One region of the Streptomyces sp. NPDC088707 genome, then DNA from elsewhere that is predicted to be linked to it. Evidence: riboswitches for the same ligand, from Rfam matches in the RefSeq annotation. Region 1 holds a riboswitch; each other region holds the start of a gene.
What was found. Region 1 has a riboswitch for thiamine pyrophosphate ahead of thiC (phosphomethylpyrimidine synthase ThiC). Riboswitches for the same ligand answer to the same signal wherever they lie in the genome.
Positions count from the first base shown of each region.

Region 2: linked by a shared signal. The riboswitch ahead of thiO (glycine oxidase ThiO) and the one ahead of thiC (phosphomethylpyrimidine synthase ThiC) in region 1 are both predicted to bind thiamine pyrophosphate.
Region 3: linked by a shared signal. The riboswitch ahead of ACIP84_RS33665 (thiamine ABC transporter substrate binding subunit) and the one ahead of thiC (phosphomethylpyrimidine synthase ThiC) in region 1 are both predicted to bind thiamine pyrophosphate.

Region 1 covers NZ_JBIVLV010000003.1:486,066-490,265, forward strand. Annotated here, with positions in the region: gene ACIP84_RS13015 (SsgA family sporulation/cell division regulator) at 1-429, shown strand, start outside; gene ACIP84_RS13020 (YibE/F family protein) at 529-1,983, opposite strand; TPP riboswitch at 2,055-2,201, shown strand; gene thiC (phosphomethylpyrimidine synthase ThiC) at 2,195-3,988, shown strand; gene ACIP84_RS13030 (hypothetical protein) at 4,084-4,200, opposite strand, start outside.
Region 2 covers NZ_JBIVLV010000005.1:199,786-203,985, reverse strand. Annotated here, with positions in the region: gene ACIP84_RS17395 (NAD(P)/FAD-dependent oxidoreductase) at 1-966, opposite strand, end outside; TPP riboswitch at 1,048-1,161, shown strand; gene thiO (glycine oxidase ThiO) at 1,159-2,445, shown strand; gene thiS (sulfur carrier protein ThiS) at 2,442-2,642, shown strand; gene ACIP84_RS17380 (thiazole synthase) at 2,648-3,442, shown strand; gene pknB (Stk1 family PASTA domain-containing Ser/Thr kinase) at 3,648-4,200, shown strand, end outside.
Region 3 covers NZ_JBIVLV010000014.1:113,162-117,361, forward strand. Annotated here, with positions in the region: gene ACIP84_RS33655 (MFS transporter) at 1-1,196, shown strand, start outside; gene rlmN (23S rRNA (adenine(2503)-C(2))-methyltransferase RlmN) at 1,244-2,350, shown strand; TPP riboswitch at 2,380-2,490, shown strand; gene ACIP84_RS33665 (thiamine ABC transporter substrate binding subunit) at 2,573-3,685, shown strand; gene ACIP84_RS33670 (ABC transporter permease) at 3,724-4,200, shown strand, end outside.

The sequences.
Region 1 (4,200 bases):
CAGGCCGAGGTCCTGATGAGCTTCCTCGTCTCCGAGGAGCTCTCCTTCAAGATCCCGGTGGAACTCCGATACGAGACCCGGGATCCCTACGCGGTGCGGATGACCTTCCACCTTCCCGGGGACGCGCCTGTGACCTGGGCGTTCGGTAGGGAGCTGCTGCTCGACGGGATCAACCGGCCCAGCGGGGACGGCGATGTGCACATCGCCCCGACAGAGCCCGAGGGCCTCTCGGACGTCTCCATCCGGCTCCAGGTCGGCGGCGATCGCGCCCTGTTCCGGGCGAGCGCACCGCCGCTGGTCGCCTTCCTCGACCGTACGGACAAACTGGTTCCACTCGGCCAGGAACGGACGCTCGGCGACTTCGAGGACAACCTGGAGGCCGCACTGGGCCGGATTCTGGCCGAGGAGAACGCGGGCCCGGCCGCCTGAGCCTGCGGCCGTCCGCGCGTACCGGCTCTGCGCCTGTCCCGCGTACCGGCTCGGCGCGCGTCCCCACGTACCGGCTCGGCGCCTGCCGACCGGTGTACCTCACTTCGCGCGGCGGCGCCGTCCGCCCCGTACCGCCGCGGGCTTCCCGATGTCCGTGCCCGGCCGGCCCTCGGCGCCCTTGCGGTCGGCGGAGACCACCAGGGCCGCGAGCACGGTGGTGAGCGGCACGGCGGCGACCAGACCGATCGACCCGACGAGCGTCCGGACGATCTCCTCGGCGACCAGCTCGCTGTTGGCCACCGTCCCCATGCTGCTCTGCGCGATGGAGAAGAGCAGCAGCAGCGGGAGGGCGGCACCCGCGTAGGCGAGCATCAGCGTGTTCACGACCGAGGCGATGTGGTCGCGGCCGATCCGGATCCCGGCCCGGTACAGCGCGCGCGGCCCCATGCCAGGGTCGGCCTGGTTCAGTTCCCAGACCGCGGACGTCTGGGTGACCGTGACGTCGTCGAGCACACCGAGCGAACCGATGATCACTCCGGCCAGGAGCAGGCCGGACATGTCGATGTCCGGGTACAGGCCGTGGATCAGGCCGGTGTTGTCGTCGGTGTTGCCGCTCAGCGAGGCCCAGCCGATGAACACCGAACCGAGCAGACCGGTCAGCAGCAGGGAGATCAGCGTCCCGAGCACCGCGACCGAGGTACGGGCCGACAGCCCGTGGCACATGTAGAGCGCGATCAGCATGATCGCGCTCGATCCGACCACCGCCACGACCAGGGGGTTCGACCCCTCCAGGATCGCCGGCAGGATGAAGAACGTCAGGATCAGGAAGCTGACGACCAGCGCGATGAGGGCCATCACGCCCTTCATCCGGCCGACGACCACGACCGCGACGGCGAAGATCCCGGCGAGCACGGCCAGCGGGAGCTTCCGGTTCACATCGGTGACCGAGTACTGCAGATCGCGCGGGGCGTCGGGGGCGTACGCCACCACCACGCCCTGACCCTCGTGCAGTTGGCGCGGCGCGTCCGGCTGCACGATCTCGGTGAACGTGCGCCCCTTCTCCGGACCGCTGGTGACCTCGATCGTCGCCTTCGCGCACTCCCCCTGCTGCGCGTTGACCGCCTCGCGTCCCGACGGGGTCGAGGTGTCGCCGGTCGGCGGGACCTGTCCCGCGTTCACGGAGGCGCAGTCCACGTGCTGGACGGCGACCACCTTGCCCTGCTCGGTCTGCCGGTCGAAGCCGACACCGGTGCGCTCGTGCGGCGGGGTGCCACCGGGCCACAGGACCACGAGCCCGACCACGACCGCCGTGGCGAAGGGGATCAGGATCGCGGCGATGACCCTGCGCAGATGCCGGGACACCGGGATGGCGGGCCCGTGGCTGTGGCTGTGCCCGTGGGATCCGTGCGCCGGACCGTGCCCGTGCGATCCGTGGGATCCCTGCGATCCGTGGGACCCGTGCGATCTGTGGGATCCGTGCGCGGAACCGTGCCCGTGAGGGCTGTGATCCTGGTCGTGGCCGTGCGGCTCGGGAGTCTGTTGGGGGGAAGTCACCGACCGATCATCGCAAGAACGGCGGGGGCCCACTGTTCAGCACGCCAGGGATGACGCTAGCGTGGTGGCACCTTTGCACACGCGGGAGCTCGGAGCACCGGGCTGAGAGGGCGCTGATCACCGTACGCGCGTACTGATGTACGTACGGGAGGAGGCTGCGCCGACCGCCGAACCTGTTACCGGGTAATGCCGGCGTAGGGAGATCGGTCTCATGACCATTCAGGATGCACGCACGCCTGCCTCCGAGCAGGACGACACCTCTGCCGACGGCGCCCGCACGCCGGGCTGGCACAAGGGGTACGTCCAGGGCTCGCGCCCCGACCTCAGGGTGCCGGTCCGTCAGGTGCACCTCACCAACGGCAAGGACGTCACGCTGTACGACACGTCCGGCCCGTACACCGACCCCACCGTCGACACCGACGTGCGGCGGGGCCTTCCGCCGCTGCGCGAGAACTGGATCATCGCGCGCGGCGACACCGAGGAGTACGCGGGCCGCCCGGCCCGCCCCGAGGACGACGGCATCAAGCACACCTCGCCGCGCGGCGGGGGACTGAGGAACCTCGACGCGGTCTTCCCCGGCCGGCCGCGTGTGCCGCGCCGCGGCCGCGACGGCCAGGCCGTGACCCAGCTCGCGTACGCCCGCCGGGGGGAGATCACCCCGGAGATGGAGTACGTGGCGATCCGGGAGAACGTCTCCCCCGAGGTCGTACGGGAGGAGATCGCCGCGGGCCGCGCGGTGCTCCCGGCGAACGTCAACCACCCGGAGATCGAGCCGATGATCATCGGCAAGCGGTTCCTGGTGAAGGTCAACGCCAACATCGGCAACTCCGCCGTCACCTCCTCCATCGAGGAGGAGGTGGAGAAGATGACCTGGGCGACCAAGTGGGGCGCCGACACGGTCATGGACCTGTCCACCGGCCGCAACATCCACACCACCCGCGAGTGGGTCCTGCGCAACTCCCCCGTGCCCATCGGCACCGTGCCGCTCTACCAGGCGCTGGAGAAGGTCGACGGCCGCGCCGAGGACCTGACCTGGGAGATCTACAAGGACACGGTCATCGAGCAGGCCGAGCAGGGCGTGGACTACATGACGGTGCACGCCGGCGTACTCCTGCCGTACGTGCCCCTCACCGCGCGCCGCAAGACCGGCATCGTCTCGCGCGGCGGCTCGATCATGGCCGCCTGGTGTCTCGCGCACCACAAGGAGAACTTCCTCTACACGCACTTCGAGGAGCTCTGCGAGATCCTCGCGACGTACGACGTCACGTACTCCCTGGGTGACGGCCTGCGCCCCGGCTCCATCGCGGACGCCAACGACGCGGCGCAGTTCGCGGAGCTGCGCACGCTCGGCGAGCTCAACACGATCGCGAAGCGCCACAACGTGCAGACCATGATCGAGGGCCCGGGCCACGTCCCGATGCACAAGATCAAGGAGAACATCGACCTCCAGCAGGAGATCTGCGAGGAGGCGCCGTTCTACACGCTCGGCCCGCTGACCACGGACGTCGCTCCCGCGTACGACCACATCACCTCCGGCATCGGTGCCGCCATGATCGCCTGGTGGGGCACGGCGATGCTCTGCTACGTGACGCCCAAGGAGCACCTGGGCCTGCCCAACCGCGACGACGTGAAGACCGGTGTCATCACGTACAAGATCGCGGCCCACGCGGCGGACCTCGCCAAGGGGCACCCCGGCGCGCAGGAATGGGACGACGCGCTCTCGGACGCGCGGTTCGAGTTCCGCTGGGAGGACCAGTTCAACCTGGCCCTCGACCCGGACACCGCGCGCGAGTTCCACGACGAGACGCTGCCCGCGGAGCCCGCGAAGACGGCGCACTTCTGCTCGATGTGCGGTCCGAAGTTCTGCTCCATGAAGATCTCGCAGGACATCCGGCGTGAGCACGGCGGCGACCTGAAGGCGGACGAGATCGAGGCGGGCATGGCCGCGAAGTCGGCCGAGTTCGCGGCGACCGGCAACCGCGTCTACCTGCCGCTGGCGGACTGACCGCCGTCGGCCGACTGATCGCCGTTGGCTGGCTGACCGCTGCCCGGAGACTGTGCCGGCCCGCGACCCCGGGGGAGTCGCGGGCCGGTGGTGTGTCAGGTGCCGGGTGGGCCGGTGGGTGGGGTGGTGGCGGCGAGGACGTCGCGGAGGAAGGGCAGGATGCCCCGTTCGAGGAGTGCGCGGCGCCAGGCCTCCCGGGCGCGGGTCAGTTC
Region 2 (4,200 bases), on a different contig from region 1:
GTCGTACGGCCCGGAGTCCGCCTCCGCACCGGCCCCGGTGATCGTCGCGGCGACCGTGCGGGGGCCCTGGAGCGCGTTGTCCCAGTGGTGGACGAGGAGGCGCCGCCCGTAGCGGACGGAGGGGAAGGAGGCGCAGTCCCCGACGGCGTACACATCGGGCAGGCTGGTGCGCAGCCGCTCGTCGGCGGTGACGGCGCCGCTCGGGTCGAGGGTGATCCCGGAGCCGGTGAGCCATCCGGTGGCGGGGACGGCGCCGATGCCGACGACGACGGCGTCGGCGGGCAGCTCGCGGCCGTCGGCGAGGACGACCCTGCCCGGCGCACCGGGCTCGACGGTGCGGACGCGCGCGTGGGTGAGGAGCTCGGCGCCGTTCTCGCCGTACCACTCGGCCATGGGGGCGGTGACCTCGGCGGGCAGGGCTCCGGCGAGGGGGCGGTCGGCCGCCTCGACGACGGTGACGGCGCAGCCGGCCTCGCGGGCGGCGGTGGCGAACTCGGCGCCGATCCAGCCGGCTCCGACGACCACGACGCTGTGCCGGCGCTCCAGGACGGGGCCGAGGCGGACGGCGTCGTCGAGGGTCCGCAGCAGATGGACCCCGGGGACGCCCTCGGTGCCGGGCAGGGTGATCGGCTGGGCGCCGGTGGCGACGACCAGGACGTCGTACGCGACGGGCCCGGCCTCGGTGTCGATCTCGTGGTCGTCGGCGCGCAGCCCGGTGACGTCGAGGCCGAGGCGGAGTTCGACGCCGAGCTCCTCGAAGTCGATGTCGAAGGCGGAGCCCTCGGCCTTGCCGAGAAGGACGGCCTTGGAGAGCGGGGGCCGGTCGTAGGGCTGGTGGGGCTCGGCCCCGATGAGGGTCACGGGGCCGGTGAAACCCCGTTCGCGCAGGGCGACGGCGGTCTGGACGCCCGCCATCCCGGCGCCGACGATCACGACGTGCTGCTGTGCCTGCTTCTGCTCGCTCACCCGACCACCTTACGCATCTGACGGATCGTCAGGAAGGGAGGGGTCTGCGGCCCCCGGAGGCGGAAGCTAGTGTGTCGGGCGTAAAGCACTCGCGGGAGCCCGGACGCACCGGGCTGAGAGGGAGGCTGGGACGGCCTCCGACCGTACGAACCTGATCCGGGTCATGCCGGCGAAGGGAGGGGCTGGACGCCCATGCGTTCTTCCGAAGTCCATGTGTCCGAGGACCCCGCGTCCGGAGCGGACGTGCCGGACGCCGCCGCGCCGGAAGCGGGTCCGCCCGAAGCGGGTCCGTCCGCCGTCCGCGGCGCCGGTGCCCGCGGCGCCGACGTCCTCGTCGTCGGGGGCGGCATCATCGGCCTGGTCACGGCCTGGCGGGCCGCGCGACGCGGTCTGCGCACCGCCGTGATCGATCCGGCACCGGGCGGCGGCGCCGCCCGCGTCGCGGCCGGGATGCTCGCCGCCGTCACCGAACTCCACTACGGCGAGGAGACCCTCCTCGGGCTCAACCTCGCCTCCGCCGCGCGCTATCCCGCGTTCGTGGCCGAGCTGCAGGAGGCCACCGGCCACGACGTCGGTCACCGCGCCTGCGGCACCCTCGCCGTCGCCCTCGACGCCGACGACCGGGCCCACCTGCGCGAACTGCACGCCCTGCAGACCCGCTGCGGGCTCACATCGGAGTGGCTCAGCGGCCGCGAGTGCCGCCGCCTCGAACCGATGCTGGCCCCGGGAGTGCGCGGCGGGCTCCGAGTGGACGGCGACCACCAGGTCGATCCGCGCCGGCTCGCCGCCGCGCTCCTCGTCGCCTGCGAGCGGGCCGGGGTGGTCTTCCACCGCGACCTCGCGCGGAGCCTGACGGTGGTACGGGACCGGGCGCGCGGTGTCGTGCTCGCCGGGGGCGGGGAACTGACGGCCGACCAGGTCGTCCTCGCCGCAGGCAGCCTGAGCGGCCGTCTCGCGGGCGTGCCGGACGAGGTGGTTCCGCCGGTGCGCCCGGTGAAGGGCCAGGTGCTGCGGCTGCGCGTACCGGCCCCGTACGCCCCGTTCCTCTCCCGGACGGTCCGGGCCGTCGTCCGCGGCAGCCACGTCTACCTGGTGCCCCGCGAGAACGGCGAACTGGTCGTCGGCGCCACCAGCGAGGAGCTCGGCTGGGACACCACGGTGACGGCGGGCGGGGTGTACGAGCTGCTGCGCGACGCCCACGAGCTCGTGCCCGGGCTCACCGAGCTCCCGCTGACCGAGACCCGGGCGGGTCTGCGCCCCGCGTCGCCCGACAACGCGCCGCTGCTCGGCCCCACCGCCCTGCCCGGCCTGCACCTGGCCACCGGCCACTACCGCAACGGGGTCCTACTCACCCCGATCACCGGCGACGTCATGGCCGCGGTGCTCACCACGGGGGTCCTCCCCGACGAGGCCCGCCCCTTCACCCCCCGCCGTTTCTCCCCCGCGCCCGCGCCCGTACGTCAGGAGCAGCCCGCATGAACGTGTCCGTGAACGGAGAGGCCCGTGTGCTCTCCGGCCCCGTCTCCCTCGACGCCCTCGTGGCGACCCTGACCCAGGCCCGCTCCGGGGTCGCCGCCGCCCTCAACGAGACGGTCGTCCCGCGCGGCGAATGGGAGACGACACTCCTCGGCGAAGGCGACCGGGTGGAAGTCCTGACCGCGGTCCAGGGAGGCTGAGCGCGATGTCCGACGACGTGTTCACCCTCGGCGGTACGGAGTTCTCCTCGCGGCTCATCATGGGCACCGGCGGGGCGCCCAGCCTCGACGTCCTGGAGCGCTCGCTGGTCGCCAGCGGCACGGAGCTGACGACGGTCGCGATGCGGCGCCTGGACCCGACCGTGCAGGGCTCGGTCCTCTCCGTCCTGGAACGGCTCGGCATCCGGGTCCTGCCCAACACGGCGGGCTGCTTCACGGCCGGCGAGGCGGTCCTCACCGCCCGCCTGGCCCGCGAGGCGCTCGGCACCGACTGGATCAAGCTGGAGGTCGTCGCCGACGAGCGGACGCTGCTGCCCGACGGGGAGGAGCTCCTCGTGGCGGCCGAGACGCTGGTCGACGACGGCTTCACCGTCCTCCCCTACACCAACGACGACCCGGTCCTCGCGCGGAAGCTGGAGGACGTGGGCTGCGCGGCGATCATGCCGCTCGGCTCCCCGATCGGCTCGGGCCTCGGCATCCGCAACCCGCACAACTTCCAGCTGATCGCGGAACGGGCGGGGGTGCCGGTGATCCTCGACGCGGGGGCAGGCACGGCGTCGGACGCGGCGCTCGCGATGGAGCTGGGGTGTGCGGCGGTGATGCTGGCGTCGGCGGTGACCCGCGCGCAGGAGCCGGTCCTGATGGCTTCGGCGATGCGGCACGCGGTGGAGGCGGGGCGGCTCGCCCACCGGGCGGGGCGGATCCCCCGGCGGCACTTCGCGGAGGCGTCGTCCCCGAGGGAAGGCCGCCCCGCCCTGGATCCGGAGCGCCCCGCCTTCTGACCCCCGGGGCCGTGCCCGCGCCTCCACCTCCACACGGGCAGCGGCCCCCGCGCGTGTGGGCAGCGTCCCGCAGTCCGGCGCCCACCTGCGGGTCAGGGCGCGGCGGGCCCGGCGCGGCCCCGGGTCGTGCGGGGCTCGTCACAGGTGGGTCGCAGTCGGGGGCGCACGGCCGACCCCCCACCCGCCCCCTCGTAGACTCGACGCCGTGGACACGACCCTTCAGGACCCCCTCGTCGGGCGGCTGCTCGACGGCCGCTACCGCGTCGACGCGCGCATCGCCGTCGGCGGGATGGCCACCGTCTACCGGGCCGTGGACACCCGCCTCGACCGGGTCCTCGCGCTCAAGGTGATGCACCCCGCCCTCGCCACCGACGCCGCGTTCGTCGAGCGCTTCATCCGCGAGGCCAAGTCCGTCGCCCGCCTCTCGCACCCCAACGTCGTCGGGGTCTTCGACCAGGGCGCCGAGGGCGCGTACGTCTACCTGGCGATGGAGTACGTCGCCGGCTGCACCCTCCGCGACGTCCTGCGCGAGCGCGGCGCCCTCGCGCCCCGGGCCGCCCTGGACATCCTGGAGCCGGTGCTCGCCGCGCTCGGCGCCGCGCACCGGGCCGGGTTCGTGCACCGGGACATGAAGCCGGAGAACGTCCTGATAGGGGACGACGGCCGGGTCAAGGTCGCCGACTTCGGTCTCGTGCGGGCCGTGGGCTCGGCGACCGCCACCACCGGTTCGGTCCTCGGGACCGTCTCGTACCTGGCGC
Region 3 (4,200 bases), on a different contig from region 1:
CGGCGTACGGCATCGTGGCAGCGGCGGGTGCCGTGGCCATCGGGCTCGGACCGCTCATCGGCGGCATCGCCACGACCTACTTCTCCTGGCGCTGGGTGTTCGCCGGCGAGGTCCTGGTCGTGCTCGTCATCCTGGTGTTCGCCCGCCGCATCGCCGACGCCGGCGACGAGTCACACCCGCGCATCGACCTCGTCGGCGCCGTCCTGTCCGCCGCCGGGCTGGGGATCTTCGTCTACGGCGTCCTGCGTTCGGACGAATGGGGCTGGGTCCAGCCGAAGGCGGACGCACCCGCATGGCTCGGGGTGTCGCTGACCGTGTGGCTGATGCTGGCGGGTCTCCTCCTGGTGTACCTGTTCCTCCGCTGGGAGGCCCGGCTCGTCGAGCGCGGCCGGGAACCGCTCGTCGACCCGGCCATGCTGCGGAACAAGCAGCTCACCGGCGGTCTGACGATGTTCTTCTTCCAGTACCTCGTGCAGATGGGCGTCTTCTTCGTCGTCCCGCTCTACCTGTCCGTGGCCCTCGGTCTGTCCGCGCTGCAGACCGGCGCCCGGATCCTGCCGCTCTCGCTGACGCTGCTCGCCGCCGCGGTCCTCATCCCGCGCTTCCTCCCGGACGTCTCGCCCCGGCGGGTGGTGCGGATCGGGGTGCTGGCGCTCCTCGCCGGTGCGGTCGCCCTGATGGCCGCACTGGACGCGGACGCCGGAGCGGAGATCGTCACCGTCCCGCTGCTGCTCATCGGGTTCGGGATGGGGGCCCTGGCCTCCCAGCTCGGATCGGTCACGGTCTCCGCGGTCCCGGACCGGCAGAGCGCGGAGGTCGGAGGCATCCAGAACGCCGTCACCAACCTCGGCTCCTCGATGGGCACGGCGCTCGCGGGCTCCCTGATGATCGCCGCGCTCACCTCGTCGTTCCTGGGTGCCGTGGAGCGGAACCCGGCCATCCCGGCCGAGGTGAAGAGCCAGGCGGTCGTCGAGCTCCAGAGCGGCGTCCCGTTCCTCTCGGACGCCCAGCTGACGACCGCCCTCGACGAGGCGGGCACCAGCGAGGCGGTGTCCGAGGCCGCCCTGGAGGCGAACGAGGCCGCCCGGCTGGACGGCCTGAAGGCAGCCCTCGCGATCCTGGCCGGCGCGTCCGTCGTCGCGCTCTTCTTCACCCACCGCATCCCCCGGACCCAGCCCCGGGCCCCCACCCCCTGAAACGGCGAACCGGGCCACGGGCGCGCGTCTGCGACACTGGTACCACCATGCCCAAGCCCGGAGAACTCACTTTCGTCGCCCCCCGCGGAGCCAAGAAGCCGCCGCGGCACCTGGCCGACCTCACGCCTGCCGAGCGGAAGGAGGCCGTCGCCGCGATCGGCGAGAAGCCGTTCCGCGCCAAGCAGCTGTCCACCCACTACTTCGCGCGGTACGCGCACGATCCCGCCGAGTGGACGGACATTCCGGCCGCCTCGCGGGAGAAGCTGGCCGGGGAGCTGCTTCCCGATCTGATGTCCGTGGTGCGGCACATCTCGTGCGACGACGACACCACCCGCAAGACCCTGTGGCGGCTGCACGACGGCACGCTCGTCGAGTCGGTGCTCATGCGCTACCCGGACCGGGTGACCATGTGCATCTCCTCGCAGGCCGGCTGCGGGATGAACTGCCCGTTCTGCGCGACGGGGCAGGCCGGGCTCGACCGGAACCTGTCGACCGCCGAGATCGTGCACCAGATCGTGGACGGCATGCGGTCGCTGCGGGACGGGGAGGTGCCCGGGGGACCGGCGCGGCTCTCCAACATCGTGTTCATGGGCATGGGCGAGCCGCTCGCGAACTACAAGCGGGTCGTCGGTGCCGTCCGGCGCCTCACCGACCCCGAGCCGGACGGCCTCGGGCTCTCGCAGCGCGGGATCACCGTCTCCACCGTCGGGCTCGTGCCCGCGATGCTGCGGTTCGCCGACGAGGGCTTCAAGTGCCGGCTCGCGGTCTCGCTGCACGCCCCGGACGACGAGCTCCGGGACACCCTGGTGCCGGTCAACACGCGCTGGAAGGTGCGTGAGGTCCTGGACGCCGCCTGGGAGTACGCGGAGAAGTCCGGCCGCCGGATCTCCATCGAGTACGCGCTCATCCGGGACATCAACGACCAGGCGTGGCGCGGTGACCTGCTGGGCCGGCTGCTCAAGGGGCGTCGGGTGCACGTCAACCTGATCCCGCTGAACCCGACGCCGGGTTCGAAGTGGACGGCGTCGCGTCCGGAGGACGAGAAGGCCTTCGTCGAGGCCATCGCCCGCCACGGCGTGCCGGTGACCGTGCGGGACACCCGCGGCCAGGAGATCGACGGTGCCTGTGGACAGCTGGCGGCCGCCGAGCGCTGACCTTGTACTCTGAGGTCGAACACATCTCCATATTCCGACAGGGGAGCGCCACAGCGCTGAGAGTGCGGTCACCGTAGGACCGCAGACCCTCTGAACCTTGCCCAGGTCATTCTGGGTAGGAAGTTCGGTCGTTAACTCAAGCTGTTGCGCCCTGCCCGCGTCCGGTCCGCCGGTCGTGGGCAGGGCCGCGTCTCTTCCTGGTCATACCCAGGAGGAATCTCAGTGAGCACCACTCCGGTGAGCATCAAGAAGGCCGCCGCCGCCGCGCTCGTCGCGGCGCTGGGCGTCACCACCCTTGCCGCCTGCGGCACGGACGACGTCCGCGAGGCCGCCGGCAAGTCCGGCGCCCCGGCGCCGAAGACCGTGACCCTCGTGAGTCACGACTCGTTCAACGCCTCCAAGGAGGTGCTGGCCGAGTTCACCAAGCAGACCGGCTTCACCGTCAAGGTGCTGAAGAGCGGCGACGCGGGCGAGGCCGTCAACAAGGAGATCCTGACCAAGGGCTCCCCGCAGGGCGACGTCTTCTTCGGCGTCGACAACACCCTGCTGTCCCGCGCCCTCGACAACGGCATCTTCGTGCCGTACGCGGCGAAGGGCCTCGACCGCCTCCCGGCCGCGTACCAGCTCGACAAGGAGCAGCGGCGGGTCACGCCGATCGACTCCGGTGACATCTGCGTCAACTACGACAAGTCGTACTTCGCCGACAGGAAGCTGGCGCCGCCGGTGACCTTCGACGACCTGGCGAAGCCCGCGTACAAGAACCTGCTCGTCGTCGAGAACCCCGAGCGGTCCTCCCCGGGCCTCGGCTTCCTCCTCGGTACGGCCGCGAAGTACGGGGACGAGGGCTGGCAGGACTACTGGACGAAGCTCAAGGCCAACGGCGTGAAGACCGTCGACAGCTGGGAGCTCGCCTACAACCAGGAGTTCTCCGGCTCGGCCGGCGGCAAGCAGGCCAAGGGCGACCGTCCGCTCGTCGTGTCGTACGCCTCCAGCCCGCCGGTCGAGGTGCTCTACGGCGAGCCGCAGCCGAAGGTGGCCCCCACCGGGGTCTCCACCGGCACCTGCTTCCGGCAGATCGAGTTCGCTGGTCTGCTGAACGGCGCGAAGAACCCCGAGGGCGGCAAGGCGCTGATCGACTTCCTGATCTCCAAGAAGTTCCAGGAGGACATGCCGCTCCAGATGTTCGTCAACCCGGTGGCGAAGGACGCGGCCCTGCCCGAGCTGTTCACCCAGCACGGCGTGGTCGTCGACAAGCCGGAGACGATGACGCCGGAGAAGATCGCCGAGAAGCGTGACCCGTGGATCCAGCAGTGGTCGTCGCTCGTTCTGAAGTAGTCCCCGACCGCCGGGGAAGCGCGGCGCGGCTCGGCCTGATGGTCGCGCCCGTCGCCTTCTTCGCGCTCTTCTTCGCCTGGCCCGTCGTCTCGATCGTCGAGCGCGGGCTGCGCGTCGACGGCGTGTGGCAGTTCGGCCGGTTCGGCGAGACGCTGAGCCGGCCGGAGATCCTCGACGTCCTGTGGTTCACGCTCTGGCAGGCGCTCGCCTCCACCGGTCTCACCCTGCTGATCGCGCTGCCCGGCGCATACGTCTTCGCGCGCTTCGAGTTCCGCGGGAAGGGGCTGCTGCGCGCGGTCGTCACCGTGCCCTTCGTGATGCCGACCGTCATGGTCGGTACGGCCTTCCTGGCGCTCGTCGGTCGCGGCGGGCTCCTGGACGAGCTGTGGGGCGTACGGCTCGACACCACGGTCTGGGCGATCCTGATCGCCCATGTGTTCTTCAACTACGCCGTGGTCGTCCGGACCGTCGGGGGCCTGTGGGCGCAGCTCGACCCTCGGCAGGAGGAGGCGGCC